4 regions of the Exiguobacterium sp. SH0S1 genome follow, and region 4 is predicted to be linked to each of the others. Evidence: predicted binding sites of a transcription regulator. Region 4 holds the regulator's gene; each other region holds the start of a gene.
The links. Region 4 encodes Rex, which represses fermentation and respiration genes when NADH is low (regulators of the CRP and FNR family bind a similar motif). Its sites were predicted from a motif close to TTGTGAAATATTTCACAA; they were not measured.
Positions count from the first base shown of each region.

Region 1: the regulator Rex is predicted to act here: its motif matches at 2,676-2,693, upstream of adhE (bifunctional acetaldehyde-CoA/alcohol dehydrogenase).
Region 2: the regulator Rex is predicted to act here: its motif matches at 2,286-2,303, upstream of EVJ20_RS02840 (formate/nitrite transporter family protein).
Region 3: the regulator Rex is predicted to act here: its motif matches at 1,734-1,751, upstream of EVJ20_RS05010 (L-lactate dehydrogenase).

Region 1 covers NZ_SJVC01000001.1:602,105-606,922, forward strand. Annotated here, with positions in the region: partial or broken gene EVJ20_RS03030 (Na+/H+ antiporter family protein) at 1-1,059, opposite strand, end outside; gene EVJ20_RS03035 (YebC/PmpR family DNA-binding transcriptional regulator) at 1,207-1,920, opposite strand; gene EVJ20_RS03040 (MarR family winged helix-turn-helix transcriptional regulator) at 2,000-2,446, opposite strand; gene adhE (bifunctional acetaldehyde-CoA/alcohol dehydrogenase) at 2,833-4,818, shown strand, end outside.
Region 2 covers NZ_SJVC01000001.1:558,545-563,362, forward strand. Annotated here, with positions in the region: gene mutL (DNA mismatch repair endonuclease MutL) at 1-1,341, shown strand, start outside; gene EVJ20_RS02835 (50S ribosomal protein L25/general stress protein Ctc) at 1,506-2,153, shown strand; gene EVJ20_RS02840 (formate/nitrite transporter family protein) at 2,362-3,201, shown strand; gene EVJ20_RS02845 (anaerobic ribonucleoside triphosphate reductase) at 3,393-4,818, shown strand, end outside.
Region 3 covers NZ_SJVC01000001.1:967,554-972,371, reverse strand. Annotated here, with positions in the region: gene EVJ20_RS05030 (1,4-alpha-glucan branching protein domain-containing protein) at 1-91, shown strand, start outside; gene rpmG (50S ribosomal protein L33) at 176-340, shown strand; gene EVJ20_RS05020 (5-formyltetrahydrofolate cyclo-ligase) at 397-951, shown strand; gene EVJ20_RS05015 (DUF92 domain-containing protein) at 930-1,700, shown strand; gene EVJ20_RS05010 (L-lactate dehydrogenase) at 1,870-2,826, shown strand; gene EVJ20_RS05005 (rhomboid family intramembrane serine protease) at 2,975-4,033, shown strand; gene EVJ20_RS05000 (M42 family metallopeptidase) at 4,049-4,818, shown strand, end outside.
Region 4 covers NZ_SJVC01000006.1:125,181-129,998, reverse strand. Annotated here, with positions in the region: gene EVJ20_RS13225 (hypothetical protein) at 1-264, opposite strand, end outside; gene EVJ20_RS13220 (ABC-F family ATP-binding cassette domain-containing protein) at 261-2,162, opposite strand; gene EVJ20_RS13215 (redox-sensing transcriptional repressor Rex) at 2,312-2,968, shown strand; gene EVJ20_RS13210 (twin-arginine translocase TatA/TatE family subunit) at 2,968-3,186, shown strand; gene tatC (twin-arginine translocase subunit TatC) at 3,190-3,978, shown strand; gene EVJ20_RS13200 (YesK family protein) at 4,254-4,547, shown strand; gene EVJ20_RS13195 (FAD-dependent oxidoreductase) at 4,741-4,818, shown strand, end outside.

The sequences.
Region 1 (4,818 bases), on a different contig from region 4:
CGAAAAGCTCGAGCCGATACCGAGTGTGATGACGAGACCGACGAGGAGCATGACGAGGGCGGCGAGGAACTGTGAGTCACCCATCAAGTTGCTTGCTCCGCTCACGAGCGGTTCAATCGCACCCGTTTCACGGATGACGGCGGCGAATCCGCTCGCAGCGATCATGACGAAACCGATAAAGGCCATCATGCGCATGCCGCTCGTAAAGATATCGTCCGCTTCTGACCAAGGGATGAGACGGAAGAGCGTCAACAGGATCAAACCGGTCACGGCCGAAGCGATCATCGATTCGGTCTGTAATTGAACGACCAAGACGACCAAGACGACGATCGCCGTCAACCAAATCTTCATGTTGCTCAACGTGCGGACCTCATAGTCGCTCGGACCGAGTTGGATCGTTTCATACGACCGCGGTTTCCGGTAGTGGAAGAAAGCGGTGATGAGTCCGACGAGCATCCCGAGTGCCGGGATGGCCATGATGCTGACGATATTGACGTCACCGACAGCCATCCCGTTCGTCTCGACGTTCGGGAGCAAAATCTCGTTCAAGTAGATGCCGCCGAAGCCGACCGGTAGCAACATGTACGGTGTGACAAGCCCGAACGTGAGGATCGTCGCGACGAGCCGGCGATCGAGTTTCAACTCATTGAACAAGACGAGTAACGGCGGTACGACGATCGGGATGAAGGCGATGTGGATCGGTAAGACGTTCTGTGAGCTGATAGCGAGTAAGAGCAGCAGCGACAGCAGTAACGCTTTGACGCGACCGACACTCTTGCCGGTCACATCACGGCCAGACATGCTGATCAACCGTTCAGCCAGGACGTCAGGCAGGCCGGTCTTTTACAAGCCGACAGCGAACGCACCGAGCAGGGCGTAGCTGAGGGCGATCGTGGCACCGCCACCAAGCCCGTCGCTGAAAGCGGTCAACGTGTCGTTGAAACCGAGTCCTCCGACAAGTCCACCGACGATGGCGGCGAGGATGAGCGATAAGACGATATGGACACGACTGATCGCGAGAGCAAATAAGACAATGACAGCTAATAATACAGCATTCATGAGTTCCAACACCTTTCGAATCATAAGTTCTTTCTCTTGTTATCACTTTAATACGATAAAGACTTTTGAAATTTAACATACGTTTTATGACTTGTCAAATCATGAAAACAAAAAAAGCGACAACTTCGAAAAGTTATCGCTTCTTCATCATAGTTCGACGTTATGGTACACCTGACGAACGTCTTCTAAGTCTTCGAGTACGTCGAGTAGTTTCTCGAATTGCTCTTTCGACGCTTCGTCGAGTTCGACTTCGTTTTGCGGTAGCATCGTCAGCTCGGCGACTTCGAACGTCTCCACACCCGCCGCTTTGAACGCGGTCTGGACGGCATGGAATTCTTCCGGCTCGGCATAGACGATGACCGTCTCGTCTTCTTCGATGACGTCACGGACATCGAGGTCGTGCTCCATCATGAGTTCGAGCACGTCGTCTGCTGTCATCCCGCCGACACCGATGACGGCCGTCGCATCGAACATATACGCGACCGACCCGCTGACGCCCATGTTACCACCGTTCTTGCCGAACGCGGCTCGAACTTCAGAGGCGGTCCGGTTGACGTTGTTCGTGAGCGTGTCGACGATGAGCATCGACCCGCTCGGCCCAAAGCCCTCATAGCGGAGTTCGTCGAAGTTCTCTTCGTCGCCGCCTTTCGCTTTGTCGATGGCCCGGTCGATGATCGCTTTCGGGACGTTATACGTCTTCGCGCGCTCGACGACGAACTTGAGCGATTGGTTCAATTCCGGATCAGGTTCACCTTGGCGGGCGACGATGTAGATCTCGCGGCCGAACTTCGCGTAGATACGACTCGTATTGGCGTCTTTAGACGCCTTTTTCTCTTTAATGTTGTTCCATTTACGACCCATTATGTGTCATCTCACTTTCCATTGTTCGATAGATTCACTGTCGATTATATAAGAAGAAGCGAGCGTTGACGAGAGAAAATCATCCCTCGCTCTTGTCCATCTTCTCAACGATCTCGGTCAGCGTCTTTAAACTGTCGATCAAGCGGTCGGTCTCATCCTCATCGAGGAACGCTAACCGATCCTCGAACAGGCGCCGAAACGAGTCGCGCCGCTCGAGGAGCACGCGCTCTCCTTGGTCGGTCAATTGGTTCCAGATGACACGGCGGTCGCGCTCGTCAGGGACACGTGTAATATACCCTTCGTCGACGAGCTTCGTGATGAGCGGCGTCACGTTCGGCGGGGCAATCGATAACGTCTCACTAATTTGTCCGTTCGTGACCGCGCCTTCATCCTCGATCAACATCAGTAGATGAAAGTGAGAGAAGTTCAAGTTCGGGATTTGCGGGAGGTCGGAGCGGCGGAGCAGTTTTCTTCTGATTAACGGGATCAGTTTCACAAACTGATCGGCTGCATCTTGTCTTGGCATAGTCATAGTCACTTCCTAGTCAGGTTCTTTCTTCATTATACACGACCACAGGCGGGGTGGACGAGCAATCATCGGACTGTGAGCATTTACACACCGATTCCGCCAAACTAATGACACAAACAATGTAAGCGTTTACATATGGATCTGTCCTTGTTTTCATGAAAACGCATACGATTTTACTGAGCTGATCTGTAAAAATCAAGACCTATCCTCAAACAGCAAAAAAATATTGTGAAAGAGTTCACATTGTTGTCACGCACAAATTGAATGAAACGGTGTATTCTATGAATGTGAAGGAAAGCACAAACTCTTATCAGGCAAACCGATTATCCCGTGCTCTCCATCAAGTCAGAAGATCAGCTCTCATTCATGAGGAGGAAACCAACATGGCAGTTAAAGAGAAAGCAGTAGTGGAAACATCAGCAGAACAGATGGTCGACACGCTCGTCAAGCAAGCGCACACGGCACTCGACACGTTGATGACGTTTGACCAAGAGAAAATCGACACGATCGTCCAAGCGATGGCGTTAGCCGGACTCGAGCAACACGTCGCACTCGCTAAACATGCATTTGAAGAAACAGGTCGCGGTGTGTTTGAAGACAAGATGATCAAAAACATCTTTGCGACAGAATATATTTTCAACTCACTTCGCGGTGAGAAAACAGTTGGCGTCATCGAAGACGATGAGCAAAACGGCATCACATACATCGCCGAGCCGGTCGGTGTCGTCGCCGGGGTCACACCGGTCACGAACCCGACATCAACGACGATGTTCAAAGCGATCATCGCCATCAAAACACGTAACCCGATCATTTTCGGCTTCCACCCGTCAGCACAACAATGTTCAAGTGCAGCGGCCCGCGTCCTTCGTGACGCAGCAATCGCAGCAGGTGCACCGGAACATTTGATCCAATGGGTCGAAAAACCGTCACTCGACGCGACGAAAGCACTCATGAACCACCCAGGCGTGGCCATGGTACTCGCAACAGGCGGCGCGGCAATGGTGAAGTCGGCTTACTCGACAGGTAAACCAGCGCTCGGCGTCGGACCTGGTAACGTCCCGGCTTATATCGACAAGACAGCGAAAGTGAAACGCGCCATCTCGGACGTCATCTTATCGAAAACGTTCGATAACGGCATGATTTGTGCGTCAGAACAAGCGATCATCGTCGACCAAGAAGTATATGAAGACGTGAAACGTGAAATGACAGCGCTCGGCTGCTACTTCTGCTCACCAGAAGAAAAAGCCAAACTCGAAACACTCGTCATCAAGACAGACACATGTGCGGTCAACCCTGAGATCGTCGGGAAACCGGCAGCATGGATCGCCGAGAAAGCTGGACTCAGCGTCCCGGCCGACACGAAAATCTTGATCGCTGAACTCGAGACAGTCGGCGCAACAGAACTGCTCTCACACGAGAAGCTCAGCCCGGTGCTCGGCGCTTATAAAGTTCAATCACGAGAAGAAGGCTTCGCGATTGCTGAGAAAATGCTTGAAATCGGTGGTCTCGGCCATACGGCCGCAATTCACTCGACAGACGACGACGCGATCCTCGCGTTCGGACTTCGCATGAAAGCTTGCCGCATCATCGTCAACTCGCCAACGGCACACGGCGGTATCGGTGACCTTTACAACGAAATGACACCATCACTCACACTCGGTTGTGGGTCGTACGGTAAAAACTCCGTCTCTGAGAACGTGACGGCGAAACATCTACTCAACGTGAAAAAGGTGGCGAGACGTCGCGTGAATATGCAATGGTTTAAAGTCCCTGAAAAAATTTACTTCGAGAAAAACTCGGTTCAATACTTGCAGTCGCTCACGTCAAAAAAACGAGCAATGATCGTCACAGACGAAATGATGGTCAAACTCGGATTTGCTGACAAAGTCATCAAAAACTTGCCGGCTGGTGTTGACTACCGCATCTTCGACCAAGTCGAACCAGATCCATCGGTCGAGACGGTCATGGCAGGTGCCGAGGCGATGCGCCAATTCCAACCGGATATGATCATCGCGCTCGGTGGTGGATCACCGATGGATGCTGCGAAAGGGATGTGGCTCTTCTACGAACGTCCAGAAGAGAAGTTCTCAAACCTTCGCCAGAAGTTCATGGATATTCGCAAACGGACGTACAAGTTCCCGACGCTCGGCAACAAGTCGATGTTCGTCGCGATCCCGACAACGTCAGGTACAGGTTCAGAAGTGACACCGTTCACGGTCATCACTGATAAAAAACGGAACGTCAAATACCCGATCGCCGACTACGCGATCACACCAGACGTCGCCATCATCGACCCTGAGTTCGTTATGACGGTACCGGCTTCAATCACGGCTGACACAGGAATGGACGTCTTGACACACGCCATCGAA
Region 2 (4,818 bases), on a different contig from region 4:
ACGCCAGCCCGTTTGAAATACTTGAAAACGTCTGCGACCGAGCTCGCGAGCATCACCGACACGTTGAACCGGATCGCCTTGTCACACCCAGAAGTTCGATTGACGGCTTTCCATGAAGACAAGGAGCTGCTCCGAACGAACGGGAACGGGGACATCAAGCAAGTTATGCTCGCGATCTACGGTCGGCAAGTCGCCGCCCAAATCGTGACGGCGTCGAGCAAGACGAATGACTACAGCTTGAGTGCTCACCTCGTGCGGCCCGAAGTGACGCGTTCAAATAAACAGTATGTGACTTTGATCTTGAACGGGCGGAGCATCAAAAATTTCGCGCTCACGCAAAGCGTGCTCGAAGGCTATCATACGCTTCTGCCGATTGGTCGTTACCCGATCGCTGTGCTCGAAGTGAACATGGACCCGATGCTGATTGATGTCAACGTCCATCCGACGAAGCGGGAAGTGCGGCTGTCAAAAGAGAAGGAACTCTGTCAACTGATCCGGGAGACGGTTCAGCTGACACTTCGGGAGCAACGGTTGATCCCGTCGGTCAAACCAAGACAGCCGTCCGTTCCGACAGAGCAATCGAAGCTTGATTTCACCGTCGAACGCTCAGACACAACAGTTGAGCCGAGCGCATGGAACTATCCGATCCCACGCGAGCCGGTCACATCTCCGAGTCGCTGGTCGCCGACACCACTCGTTCAAGAGACACCGGTCGAAACAGTGCTGCCAGAAGAACCGGGGGTTGAAAAGGCGGAACGCCGGCTGCCGGCGCTCGACGTCATCGGCCAACTCCATGCGAGTTACATCGTCTGCGGCGCGGACGATGGCATGTACATCATCGACCAACACGCCGCCCAAGAACGCATCAAATACGAGCTGTTTTATGACCAACTCGGCCAGCCTGAAAAAGAGTATCAGTTGTTGCTGTTGCCGCTCACGCTCGAGTTCACCCAACAAGAGACGCTTGCGATCGAAGAAGTCGTCCCGCTTCTTAAAGAAGCGGGCCTCGATTTAGAGGCGTTCGGAGGCAATACGTTTCTCGTCCGGGAAATCCCGACATGGTACCCGCAGCACGATCTCGAAGGGACGGTCCGTGATTTGATCGAGATGGCGATTCGGGACCGATCAATCGATATCGCTAAATATCGCGAAGAGGCGTCGATCCTGATGGCGTGCAAACGATCGATCAAAGCGAACCATCCGTTAAACCTCGAGATGATGCGACAGTTGATCCGCGACCTTGGCGAGACGACGTCTCCGTATACGTGTCCACACGGACGTCCGATTTTAGTGAAGTGGAGTACGTATGAACTCGAGAAGTTGTTCAAACGTGTCATGTGACAAACGTTGTAATCTTATTTTAACCGACTGTAACGTTTATGGATGCTTAGCTATGGGAACAATATACACATGTCGTCAAACGCATCGAGGTTGAGAGGTGGAGTTCACACTGCCTCACCCTCAAGGTGTAGACATGATTCATAAACCAGTAGGGGGAAATGATTATGACAGACACGCTTAAAGTAACGACACGAGAATTACGACCACGTTCGGTTCGAACAAACTTACGTAAAGAAGGAAAAGTACTTGGTGTCGTTTACGGCTACAAAGTCGAAAGCACACCAGTCGCGTTTGAAGAAATGGCATTGCGCAAGATTCTCCGGGAACACGGTGACAACGCCTTGATCGAACTCAACATCGACGGCAAGAAAGTAAACACACTCGTTCACGGGACGGAAGTTGACCCGTTCACGAACACATACAAGCACGTCGAGTTCATGGCAGTCAAAATGGATGAGGCAACTGAAGTTGAAGCAGACGTCACACTCGTCGGCGACGCGAAAGGTGTCAAAGAAGGCGGCTTCTTGTCGCAAGCACTCTATAAAGTCACTGTTTCGGCAACACCTGCTAACATCCCAGAGCGGATCGAGCTCGACGTTAGCGAGCTAGGGATCGGTGACTCACTCACAGTTGCTGATATTCCGGAGAATAAAGATTACGAAATCTTATCTGAAGGCGATCTTCAAATCGCATCAGTGAACGAGCCGGTAGCAGTCGAAGAAGAGGAAACTGAAGGTGAAGAAGCTTCAGCTCCAGAAAAATCGACTAAAGCATCGACTGATGAGACGACAGAGTCTTCTGAGAAAGAATAATTGGTTTCATGCGGCCCTTTACGAAGGGTCGCTTTTTTTAGTCACAAATCCGACAAATGTAACCGATTACGATGTGAAAAGTATGTCAACAGTTCGAATGGGCAGTTGCAAAAATGTCGCTCCGGGCTTATATTGTTAATGATTTCACATGTTTGTTCTTATTATATGGTTCATTTAAACAGAAAGAAGGGTTTGTGACATGGCATCAATGGAAATCCATGCACTCGAATCATTACGCAAGAAAGCACAGGCTTCCTCAGCGATGATTCACTATCGGCCGATGGAATATTTTTTACGGGCAATGCTCGCGGGGATTTTTATCGGGTTCGCATCAATCTTCACATTAAAAGTCGTCAACGGCATGTATCTTGTAGATTCACCATTTACGACGCTCATCGGGGGATTCTCGTTCGGGATCGCGCTCGTCATGATCATCTACGGAGGCGCTGAACTATTTACCGGGAATACGATGTATTTTACGACTTCAACGATGCGTGGCTATACGACGCTGAGTGATACGATGCTCGTCTGGTTGCTTTGCTTCGTCGGGAACGCGCTCGGCGGCATTCTTTTCGCCTTGTTGCTCGCGCCGACTGGAGTCATTCAAGAGCTCGGCATGAACAACTGGTTATTTGCCGTCGTCGAGAGCAAGATGCATCATACGACAGTCGAAATCTTTTTTAGAGCCATCTTCTGTAACTGGATGGTCTGTCTCGCCATCTTCTTGCCGAAACAGATGAAAAATGAATTTGCCCAAATCTTCTCGATGATTTTCCTAGTAGCCGTCTTCTTCGCTTCAGGGTTTGATCACGTCATCGCCAACTTCGTCTTGTTCGCACTCACACTCGTTGTTCCGCATCCAGAAGCAATCAGCTTTGCTGGAGCCATCCACAACTTGATTCCGGCTACGTTCGGAAACATTATCGGAGGCGCGTTATTCATGGGAGCAATCTATACATGGTTGAACGCTAAAGGATTGCGTGAAGCACAAGAGTCAGAGCAAGAAGAAGTCGAACTGAAAATCGTCAAGCCAGCCAAAGAAGTATGACATACATCACGAAACGCACAGTCGAGCCCACATCAGGGATTCGGCTGTTTTTTTACGTTCGGGATCGGTTGCAACTGTCACAATATCGACGTGCCTCAAATCGATAAAACGTGACATAATCTATATATAGAATTTTTATCGGTTATCAGCCGTTAAATAATCAATATATAGCGAGGTGATGCGGAGTGAACATGCTCCAGCTTTATAACGATGTCTGTGTGCTACCAGATCAAGATTTGATCCAAGAGAACGCCAACGTCGACGGGAAGTCGCCACTCGGCAAACTAGCGCGCATATCTTCAGAAGTGTCAAAACAATTATCGACCACGTACCTATTGTCGGAACGGTCACGTCTAGCGATCCGTGATAACTACTTGTATGTGCATGACGCCGATTACTATGTGACCGGATCGACGACGTGTTGTCAAATCCCGCTCGGAGAGTTACTCGCGAACGGGTTCCACACCGGACACGGGACGATTCGTCCCCCGCAGGACATTCGTTCGGCGCTGGCGCTCGCCTCGATCATTCTTCAAGCGAATCAGAACATGCAGCACGGGGGACAGGCGTTCCCGATGTTTGACGTCGATCTCGCTCCTTACGTCGAGAAGACGTATGAACGTCAACTCGAGCGGTTGAACGGACTACCGATTGAGCTGACGGTGGAGCAACAACAGCAGATTGCTGAAGCAGAAACCGTATCGGCGACGTACCAGGCGTGCGAGGCGTTTATCCATAACGCCAACTCGATGCATTCGCGCGGCGGCGGTCAAGTTCCGTTCGTGTCGATCAACTACGGCACCGACACGAGTCGGTGGGGACGGGTGTTTATCCGCGAGTTATTAAAAGCGACAGAGCGAGGATTAGGCAACGGGGAGACGCCGATTTTCCCGATTCAAATCTTCAAAGTAAAGGAAGGCGTCAATTTCAATGACGGGGACCCGAACGTCGATTTGTTCCGCCACGCATGCCGCGTGACGGGCAAGCGGTTGTTCCCGAACTTCTCGTTCGTCGATGCGCCGTTCAACCTTCAGTACTATGACGGGACACATGCTTCGGAAGTTGCCTATATGGGCTGCCGGACGCGGGTGATGGGAAACCGTCATGGGGCAGAGACGTCGATCGGAAGAGGTAATTTATCGTTCTCGACGTTGAATTTAGTGAAGATGGCACTCGTGTCATCCGATATCGAGTCGTTTTATAAGACGTTGGATGGATTCGTTGACATCGCCATCGAGCAATTGCTCGAGCGCTTCGACTATCAATGCAAGCGACATGCGGACGAATTCCGCTTTCTTTATGCGCAGCACGTCTGGCGGGGGAGTGAGACGCTTTTGCCTGAATCGGAATTACGAGACGTGTTAAAACAAGGGACGTTGTCGCTCGGCTTCATCGGTCTCGCCGAAGCGCTACGCGTCCTCGTTGGCGGGACGCACGTTGAATCAAGAGAAGCAGAACGTCTCGGGCTTGATATCGTGACCCATCTCGCGGAACGGATGAGGCAGGCGGGAGACGATCATGATTTAAACTTTTCGCTACTGGCGACGCCGGCCGAAGGATTGTCCGGGAAGTTCGTGTTAAACGATCAACACGAATTCGGGATGATCGCCGGTGTGA
Region 3 (4,818 bases), on a different contig from region 4:
GCGGTATGTGATCGGCGATAACGTAAAAACGTGCCTACCGCTCGACGCGTCACCGTACGGGCAGAAACGTTTGAAAAAGAACGTGAAATAACCTTGCTTTTTCAAAAAAAACTTGGTAGGATAATTGAGTATGCTTAGACTGTAAAGCAAAAGCACTTGATACAACATTAGTAAGATGGGAGTGAAAGATATGCGCGTTAAAATCACACTAGCTTGCACAGAAACAGGCGATCGCACGTACATCACGAAGAAAAACAAACGTAACAACCCAGAGCGCCTCGAATTGCGCAAATACAACCCACGTCTCCGTCGTCACACGCTTTACCGCGAAGTGAAATAATTGAGACCGGCCGTCACTCATGTGGCGGCCTTTTTTTTCGATAGGAGGAATAACAAATGACAGCTAAACAAGAGCTCCGAAAAGCGGTTCATGTGAATATTCGCGTGCTCACCGATCGTGACGGGCGTGATGAAGCGATCCTACATACCGTGGCGTCGCTCCCTGAGTGGCAACAAGCGTATACGGTCGCACTCACATTGTCACTCGACCTTGAAGTGAATACGCGTCCGCTCATCGATACAGCTTTAAAAGCAGGAAAATCGGTGTTGGTGCCGAAAGTAACGAAACAGGGGCTCACGTTCCACGAAATCAGGACGTTCAGCGACCTCGAGCCGGGGGTAATGGGTATTCTCGAGCCGACGACCGCGGAAACCGACCTCGACATCGATGTCTGTATCGTCCCAGGCCGTGTCTTTGACCGTTCTGGATATCGGATCGGTTGGGGCGGGGGTTATTACGACCGTTTCTTAGCGACATATCACGGTGCGACGATCGCGCTCGCCTACGACGTACAAGTGCTCGACGAAATACCGATCGAACCACACGACATACCTGTCGAACTGATCGTGACAGAAAGGGAAATGATTCGATGCTCTCAATCGTCCTCGTAACTTGTCTAGTTGCACTGGCCGGATATCGTCTCCGGTCGTTGACGTTCTCTGGGGCGATCTTGACGATCGTGACAGGGACGGTCATCGGGTTTGGTTTTGGCTGGTTCGGGCTGTACTTGCTCGGTGTGTTCTTTTCGACGTCCTCGCTCGCTTCAAAATATCGCGCCCGCGACAAGGCGTCGGTCGATGACATCGTCGAAAAATCCGGACCGCGTGACTTCGTGCAAGTGCTTGCGAACGGAGGAATCGCTATGCTCACCGCCGTCGGAATGGCGATGACTTCGAACGAGGCGTGGCTATTCGCTTACGTCGTTTCAATCGCGGCGGCGACGAGTGACACGTGGGGGTCCGAGTTCGGCGTCCTCGCATCGCGCCGACCGCGCTCTATTTTGACATTGCGTGAAGTTGAACCGGGGACGAGCGGTGGGGTGTCACCGTTCGGTACGCTCATGTCCGTCGCCGGCGCGACGATCATCGTCTTGGCATCGCTCCCGTTCTTAAACATAACGATGGGCACGCTATTTCTATTGATTGCGCTCGGTCTGAGCGGCAGCGTCGTCGATACGTTGCTCGGTGCGACCGTGCAACGTAAGTATCGCTGTCGGACGTGCCGAAAACTGACGGAGAAAAAGCTGCATCACGGTGAAGCGACCGACTATGTATCTGGATGGCGCTTTCTCGGCAACGACGCCGTTAATTTCTTGGCGATCGCCTCCGCGGCAGCGATTGGTTTTCTTGTTTTCGCCTAAGGGTAGTACAGAGAATGAGGATGTTTCAAACGAATGTGAATTTTGTCACAATATTGCCAAACTGAAAACGGTTTCTCTTGTATTGACTGTTTGTGAATGATGTTACAATCTAGGTGTAACAGACAAAACAAAAACATGAAACAGATTGTTTGAAGGGTGGAAAAACAACATGGAAACATTAAATCATGCAAAAGTAACACGGGTCGCTCTCGTCGGGGCCGGAGCGGTCGGTGCAAGCTTCGCGTATCAATTGACGACAGCGAGCCTATGTGAAGAACTCGTCATCATCGACATCAACAAGGCGAAGGCAGAAGGCGAAGCGATGGACTTGAACCACGGCGTCTCGTTCGCTTCGTCACCGATGCGCGTCTGGGCTGGAGATTACACGGACTGCGGTGCTGCAGATATCGTCGTCATCACGGCCGGCGCTCCTCAAAAACCAGGTGAGACACGTCTCGACCTCGTTGAGAAAAATGCGAAAATCATGAAAGCGATGATCACTGACATCATGGCCTCTGGCTTTGACGGTATTATCATCGTCGCGTCAAACCCGGTCGATATCATGACACACTTGGCTTGGAAATACTCGGGTCTTCCGAAACATCGCGTCTTCGGATCAGGGACTGTACTCGATACGTCACGCCTCCGCTACATGCTAGGTGATTACTTCAACGTCGATCCGCGCAACTGCCACGCTTACATCATGGGTGAGCACGGCGATACCGAGTTCGCGGCATGGAGCAACGCCCGGATTTACGGCAAATCGGTCGAACAGTTGCTCGAAGAGAACGACGAGTATACGTGGGAAGACCTTGAAGACATCTACGTCAACGTTCGTGACGCTGCGTACCACATCATCGAACGTAAAGGCGCGACGTACTATGCGATCGGTCTCGGCTTGCTTCGTCTCGTCAAAGCGGTGCTCCGTAACGAGAACACGCTACTCACGGTCGGTGCCTACTTGGACGGAGAGTACGGCTTGAACGATATTCATATCGGTGTGCCGGCAATCATCAACCGCCAAGGCGTGCGTCAAGTCGTCGAAATCGAATTATCAGAAGAAGAGAAGCAGAAAATGCTCCATTCGGCAGACGTGTTGTTGAAAACGATGCAACCTGTTTTATAATATATTCGCGATATAGACGTAGTCGGCGTATGCCGGCTACGTTTTTTATGTGTTGGTACGGACGCCGGACAGATTCAGAAAGCGCCAACTTTTGTCGTCATGATCGAATTGGATTACAATTAAGACAGAAGGAAAGGAGGGGATTCAGTTGACGCAACCGGGATGTTTTTGGGAAGACATTTACCATGCGGTCGAGGCGGGCGGTCGGGTCGAAGGTATACTCGAGCCTTCGCGCGCGCTGCTATTGTTCGACACGAAAGCTGGAGACCTCTATCACCTGTACATAAAGACGGATAAGGCGTGGGCAAACCATGTCGCGATCGAGATCGAGGCGGTCATGAGCTCGTTCCGACTCGCACGACTCGGGCGTGCGAAGCTTCACGTTCATATATACGGCGACCCTCTCGTCGATGAGGAGCGACTTGAGACGTTGTCGTTCCAAGTCGCGGCCAAGGTGAGACTCGACAGGCACGCGTGTGGCGATGAACAAGATGAGACCCGGTTTCGGTCGCTCGCGCTCGCGCTCGATAAACAGCGAAAAGCCGAACTGAAGAAGCGATTCTCATTCGGTGAACCGCAACTCGTCTATGCGCTCATGATGTTGACGTTTGTCGTCATGTGGCTCGCCGAATCGCTCGGCTCGACGCTCGATCCGAACACGCTCATCCGATTCGGCGCCAAAGTCAATCCGCTCATCGACGATGGCGAATGGTGGCGCCTCGTCACACCGATGTTCCTTCATATCGGCTGGTTTCATTTTGCGATCAACATGTTCGCGCTCTGGTCGCTCGGCCCGCTCGTCGAACGCATGTATGGGTCACCGAGGTTCTTGACGATCTATCTGTTGGCGGGCGTCATCGCGTCGACCGCCTCCTACGCGTTCAGTGAGGCGATTTCGGCCGGGGCGTCCGGCGCATTGTTCGGTCTCGTCGGCGCACTGCTCTATTTCGGACTGCGTGACCGCTCGCTGTTCATGAAGACGCTCGGCCCACCGCTGTTTATTATGTTAGGATTAAACGTAGGGCTCGCCTTCGTCCTCGGTGCCAGCTTGGACCACTCGGCCCATGCCGGGGGCCTCATCGGTGGATTTTTGATGGCGGGCGTGGTCGGATTACCTGATGAAACGACAAAAAAATGGCGCCTGTTGTTCACGGCGCTGGCAGTTTTATTGACCGGGACACTATACTGGCTCGGATATCATCGATGACAAAGGAGTAACAACATGATTGATACGTTAAAACGATTAGTAGAGATCCCGAGTCCTTCTGGAATGACGCACGAAGCAGTCAGTTACGTCGAACGTGAGCTCACGGACCTCGGGGTTGAGACGAGCCGGTTGAGAAAAGGTGCATTGTTGGCCAAGTTTCCTGGACAAAGCGGGCCGGCCCGTCTTTTGACCGCCCACGTCGATACGCTCGGTGCGATGGTGAAGGAAGTGTTGCCGAGCGGACGCTTGCGGCTGACGCAAGTCGGCGGTTACGCTTGGACCGCAATCGAAGGTGAGAACTGTCTCGTCCATCGCGAAGCGGGCGAGGCAGTGGACGGGACGATCCTCGTCCATCAATCGAGTGTGCACGTCTATAAAGACACGAACAGTGCCGAGCGGACGGCGGCGAACATTGAAGTACGTCTCGATGCCGACGTTCATACGGCGGACGACGTCCGAGCGTTAGGAATCGAAGTCGGGGACTTCGTCTCGTTCGATCCCCGTTTCAAACAGACGGAGACGGGTTATATTAAATCGCGTCATCTTGACGACAAGGCGTCGGTCGCCATCCTGCTCGATTTGGCGCGTGACTTGGTCAAAGCGGACTTGCCGCATACGGTCTACTATTTAATTTCGAACTATGAAGAGGTCGGTTTTGGCGGGAACGCCGGGATCCCGGACGAAGTTGACGAGTACATCGCAGTTGATATGGGGGCGCTCGGGGACGGGCAACACTCGGACGAGTACACTGTATCGATCTGTGCCAAAGATTCTTCAGGACCGTA
Region 4 (4,818 bases):
CGTGACATCGATCGGCCAAATGACAAGCCGGATGAACAACGTGCTCATAAGCAAGCCGCTGAAGAGGCTGATGATGATACCGGACCATGTTTGGATGATAAACCCGACGACAATCGGCAGGAAGTAAAATAAAATGATCGGGACGTTCGTCGCCTCGCCGCGGATGAGTTCCGAGATATACTCGGTCCCACTCGGCACGATGTAGACGAACCCGGTCAGGAACGCATGCATCCAATCGATCCGCATGGCACGGGAACGCATCATGAATGGAGTTCCTCCCATTCTGTGAACAGTTCCGTGATCGACTCTTTCGTCGCGTCGGACTCGGTCGACAGCTCTTGGGCGCGGGCGAAGTCGTTGAACACGTCCGGTTCGCATAACAGCTGCTCGATTTCTTCAAGCCGAGCTTCGTGGCGCTCGATTGTCAGCTCGATCTCTTCGACCCGCTGTTTCAACCGGCGTTCTTCGCGCTGCTGTTCCTTGTCGGCGCGCTGCTTCTTGACGACGACTTGTTTCGTCTCCTCGCGGGCGAGCCGGGCAAGGTCCTCGAGCTCTTCTTTCTTCTCGACGTAATACGAGTAGTCGCCGAGGTACTCATCGATGCCGTTCGGCGTGATCTCTAAGACACGCGTCGCGAGCCGGTCGATGAAGTAACGGTCGTGGGAGACGAACAAGATCGTCCCGGGATAGTCGACGAGCGCGTTCTCGAGGATCATCTTCGAGTCGAGGTCCAAGTGGTTCGTCGGCTCATCCAAGACGAGCAAGTTCGGTTGCTCGAGCTTGAGCTTGGCGAGCGTCAGCCGGGCCCGTTCGCCGCCGGATAGTTCTTGGACGCGTTTCATGACGTCGTCCCCGCTGAACAAGAACTGGCCGAGCAGACTGCGGACTTCTTGCTCGCGCATGAGCGGCCAGTCGTTCCAAATCTCATCGATGACGCGGTTCGCGTCCGACAAGTTCTGTTGTTCCTGGTCGTAGTAGCCGATTTCGACGCCGGTACCGTAGCGGATGTCACCGGTGAGCGGTGGTTGTTGTTTCGTCAACACTTTGAGGAGCGTCGATTTGCCGACTCCGTTCGGGCCGACGAGGGCGACCGACTCGCCGCGTTGCAGTTGGAAACGCAAGTGTTGTGCGATCGGTTTTTCGTAGCCGATGGCGAGGTCGCTGCCGCTCAACACATCGTTCCCGCTTTGGCGTTTGATCGAGAACGACAACACCGCGCTTCGTTCGTCACCGTCCGGCACGTCCATGCGGTCGATCTTCTCGAGCCGCTTGCGGACGCTTTGGGCGCGTTTCGTCGTCGTCGCCCGGGCGATGTTCCGTTGGATGAAGTCTTGCATCTTGGCGATCTCTTCTTGTTGCGACTCGAACTGTTTCTTCTCTTGCTCGTAAAGCGCGGCCTTCTGCTCGAGGAATTTCGTATAGTTCCCGACGAAGCGGCGGCTGCGGTTGCGTGACAGCTCGTAGACGACCGAGACGACGCGGTCGAGGAAGTAACGGTCATGGGAGACGATGAGGACGGCACCTTTATAGCCGCTCAAATATTTCTCGAGCCAGCTGAGCGTCTCGATGTCCAAATGGTTCGTCGGCTCATCCAAGATGAGCAGGTCCGGGCTTTGCAGGAGCATCTTCGCTAAGGCAAGACGTGTCCGCTGTCCGCCTGAGAGCGTATCGATCCGACGTTCGAAGTCGTCCGGGTAAAACCGCATCCCGTGCAAGATCGAGCGGATTGTCGCTTCATACTGATAGCCGCCGCGGTCTTTGAACGTGTGTTGCTCCTCGTCATACGCCGCAAGCAGACGCTCGTAGGCGGCCGGGTCGTTCAAGATCCGCTCCGAGCCCATGTCTTGCTCCATCTGGCGGAGCGTCTTCTCTTGTTCGATCAAGTCGGTGAAGACGGTGAGCATCTCGTTCCACATCGTCTCGTTCGATTCTAATCCTGAGTCTTGGGCGAGATAGCCGATCGTCACGTCTTTTGGCTTCATGATGTCGCCCGAGTCATAGTTGTACTCGCCGGCGATGACTTTTAACAGCGTCGACTTGCCGGCGCCGTTGCGGCCGACGAGGGCGACGCGTTCGCCTTCTTGGATTTCTAGTTTGACATTCTCTAAAATCGGCTCGACGCCGAACGATTTGGATAAGTTGTTGACTTGCAGTAGGATCAAGTGAAAAAACCCCTTTCTCTCTGTTTAGTATACTTTATTTCTTCCCCTTTTCAGGTATATTCATTGAGTGCTTATGTGAATTCGTTTACAATCAAGGTGTATGAAATCAGATTCGTTTGAAACGCGTCGTAAAAAGGAGGCTCTTTCCGTTGAGTCAAAACGAACCAAAGATTCCGCAAGCGACAGCCAAACGGTTGCCACTATACTATCGGTTTATCCAAAGCCTACATTCGTCAGGGAAACAGCGTGTCTCTTCTGCTGAACTGAGCGAGGCGGTCAAGGTCGATTCGGCAACGATTCGCCGTGACTTCTCATACTTCGGTGCGCTCGGTAAAAAGGGATATGGCTATAACGTACAGTATCTGTTAGAATTTTTCCGTAAGACGCTGAATCAAGACGAGATCACGAACGTCGCCTTGGTCGGGGTCGGTCATCTCGGGACAGCGTTCGTCAACTATAACTTCCTTAAAAACAATAACACACATATCGTCGTCGGGTTCGACGCAGACGAGACAAAAGTCGGCACGACGATGTCAGGTGTCCCGATTCATCACGTCGATGAGATGGAACAGATTATGAAGCAAAACAAAATCGATGTCGCCATCCTCACGGTCCCGTCTGCCTACGCGCAACCGGTCGCCGATGATTTGGTCCGCTATGGCGTTCGAGGGATCTTGAACTTCACGCCGGCGCGATTGACTGTACCGGACACGGTCCGCGTCCATCATATCGACTTGTCGATCGAACTCCAGTCGCTCATTTACTTTATGCAACACTATCCATCCGCTGAGGGGGTCCATCAATAATGGAATTTCTACAATCATCACTCGTCGTCGGTATCCCAGGTGGCGTCAGTATTTTCGTCATCGCCATCATCGCGCTCATCCTCTTCGGGCCGAAGAAATTGCCAGAGTTCGGCCGGGCAGCGGGGCAGACGCTCCGTGAGTTCAAAAATGCCACGAACGGTATGATGAAAGAGCACGATGAGACCGACAAGAAAGAAATTGAGAAGAAAGAGCAGTAAGCCATGAGCCATCAACCTGATCAAGAACGGGCACTGTCCGATCACTTGACAGAGCTGCGGAGACGACTGATGCTGTCGGCATTTGTCGTCTTTGCCTTCTTTCTGATCGCTTTGCCGAGTGTCAAATACGTGCTCGCCTATCTGCAGGCGGACCTCGTCGAACGAGGGCTCGAGCTGAACGCCTTTGGGGTCGCGGACCCGCTCATGATTTACTTGAACTTGGCGCTCGTCATCGGGCTCGTCGCATCGGGTCCATTTCTACTGTATCAACTGTGGGCGTTCGTCGCACCTGGTCTGCATCCGAATGAACGAAAATGGACGCTCGCCTATATCCCGGTCATCTTTATCTTGTTCCTCATCGGTCTCGCATTCGCCTACTATTGGTTGTTCCCGCTCGTCCTCGATATCTCGACGGACCTCGGGCAAGACCTCGGTCTGACACAGATTATCGGGGCGACGAACTATTTCACGTTCCTGTTGCAACTGACGATCCCGTTCGGACTGTTGTTCCAGTTGCCGGTCGTGACGATGTTCTTGACGCGCATCGGTGTCGTGACGCCGTACTTCCTCTCAAAAATTCGGAAGTACGCTTACTTCGCCTTGTTCGTCATCGCGGCATTCATCACGCCGCCGGATTTGACGTCACACCTCATGGTGTCGCTGCCGCTCTTCTTCTTGTATGAGATCAGCTTATCGATCTCGCGCGTGACGTACCGCGGTGTGCTCCGACGTGAGAAAGAGGCGATGGTGAAAGAACAGATGGATTTGATGAAGCAAATGAATGAGAAATGAACACTACGTCATGAGACGTGGTGTTTTTTTATGCGAGTACATTAAACTGGAAGTGTCTTGAAAAGGGGCTTGGCCATCGTGTTGATCGGACTGTTTTTCCTTGTCGGTTGGCAAGTACCACGGTTGGCATAACGGTGCTTTTTGGTCGCAAAATGTCGTACTGAAACCACATGTTCTAAGTGATATTGGTCGTAAACGCTTTTTCTGCAACAAGGAAGTACTCTTGTCACATGTTAAGATAGAAACCAATCAAACACACGTCAGGGGGAGAAGCGATGGCTTGGGAATATTACGGGGACGCGCTCATCGTCACAGGGATGTTGACGACGATGCTCATACTCGTCGTGCTATCTTTTTTGAAGTCACTATACAGGCGGAAACTCGTGTTCCCGTTGACGCTCGTGGTGATGGGCTATATCTTGTTTATGGTCGGGCTCGCCTTCGTCCGCGGCTGGGACGGAATGGGTTGGAGTTTGATCGGCTTCGGTTTGTACGTGATCGGGCTCATCACATATATCGGTGTCGTCATCTACCAGTGGGTGAAAGCGAGACGCACGTCCAATTCATGATTAAAACCGTTCCGGTCGCGGAGCGGTTTTTTTGTCGTCACAACCGTCGTTCAAACTTTAGACATAATTACGTGAAAAACTGAGCAAAGGGATTGTCAAACCTTCTTGTGAAATAGTACACTAAGTTCAGAAAGCGAATGTGATATTTGTCACAAACACTAACTTGCCTACAACTCAAAGGAGAGACTACCATATGAAAATCGCAGTCATCGGATGTACACACGCAGGAACAGCAGCAGTCAAAGGCTTACTCGCCAAGCACGACAACCTC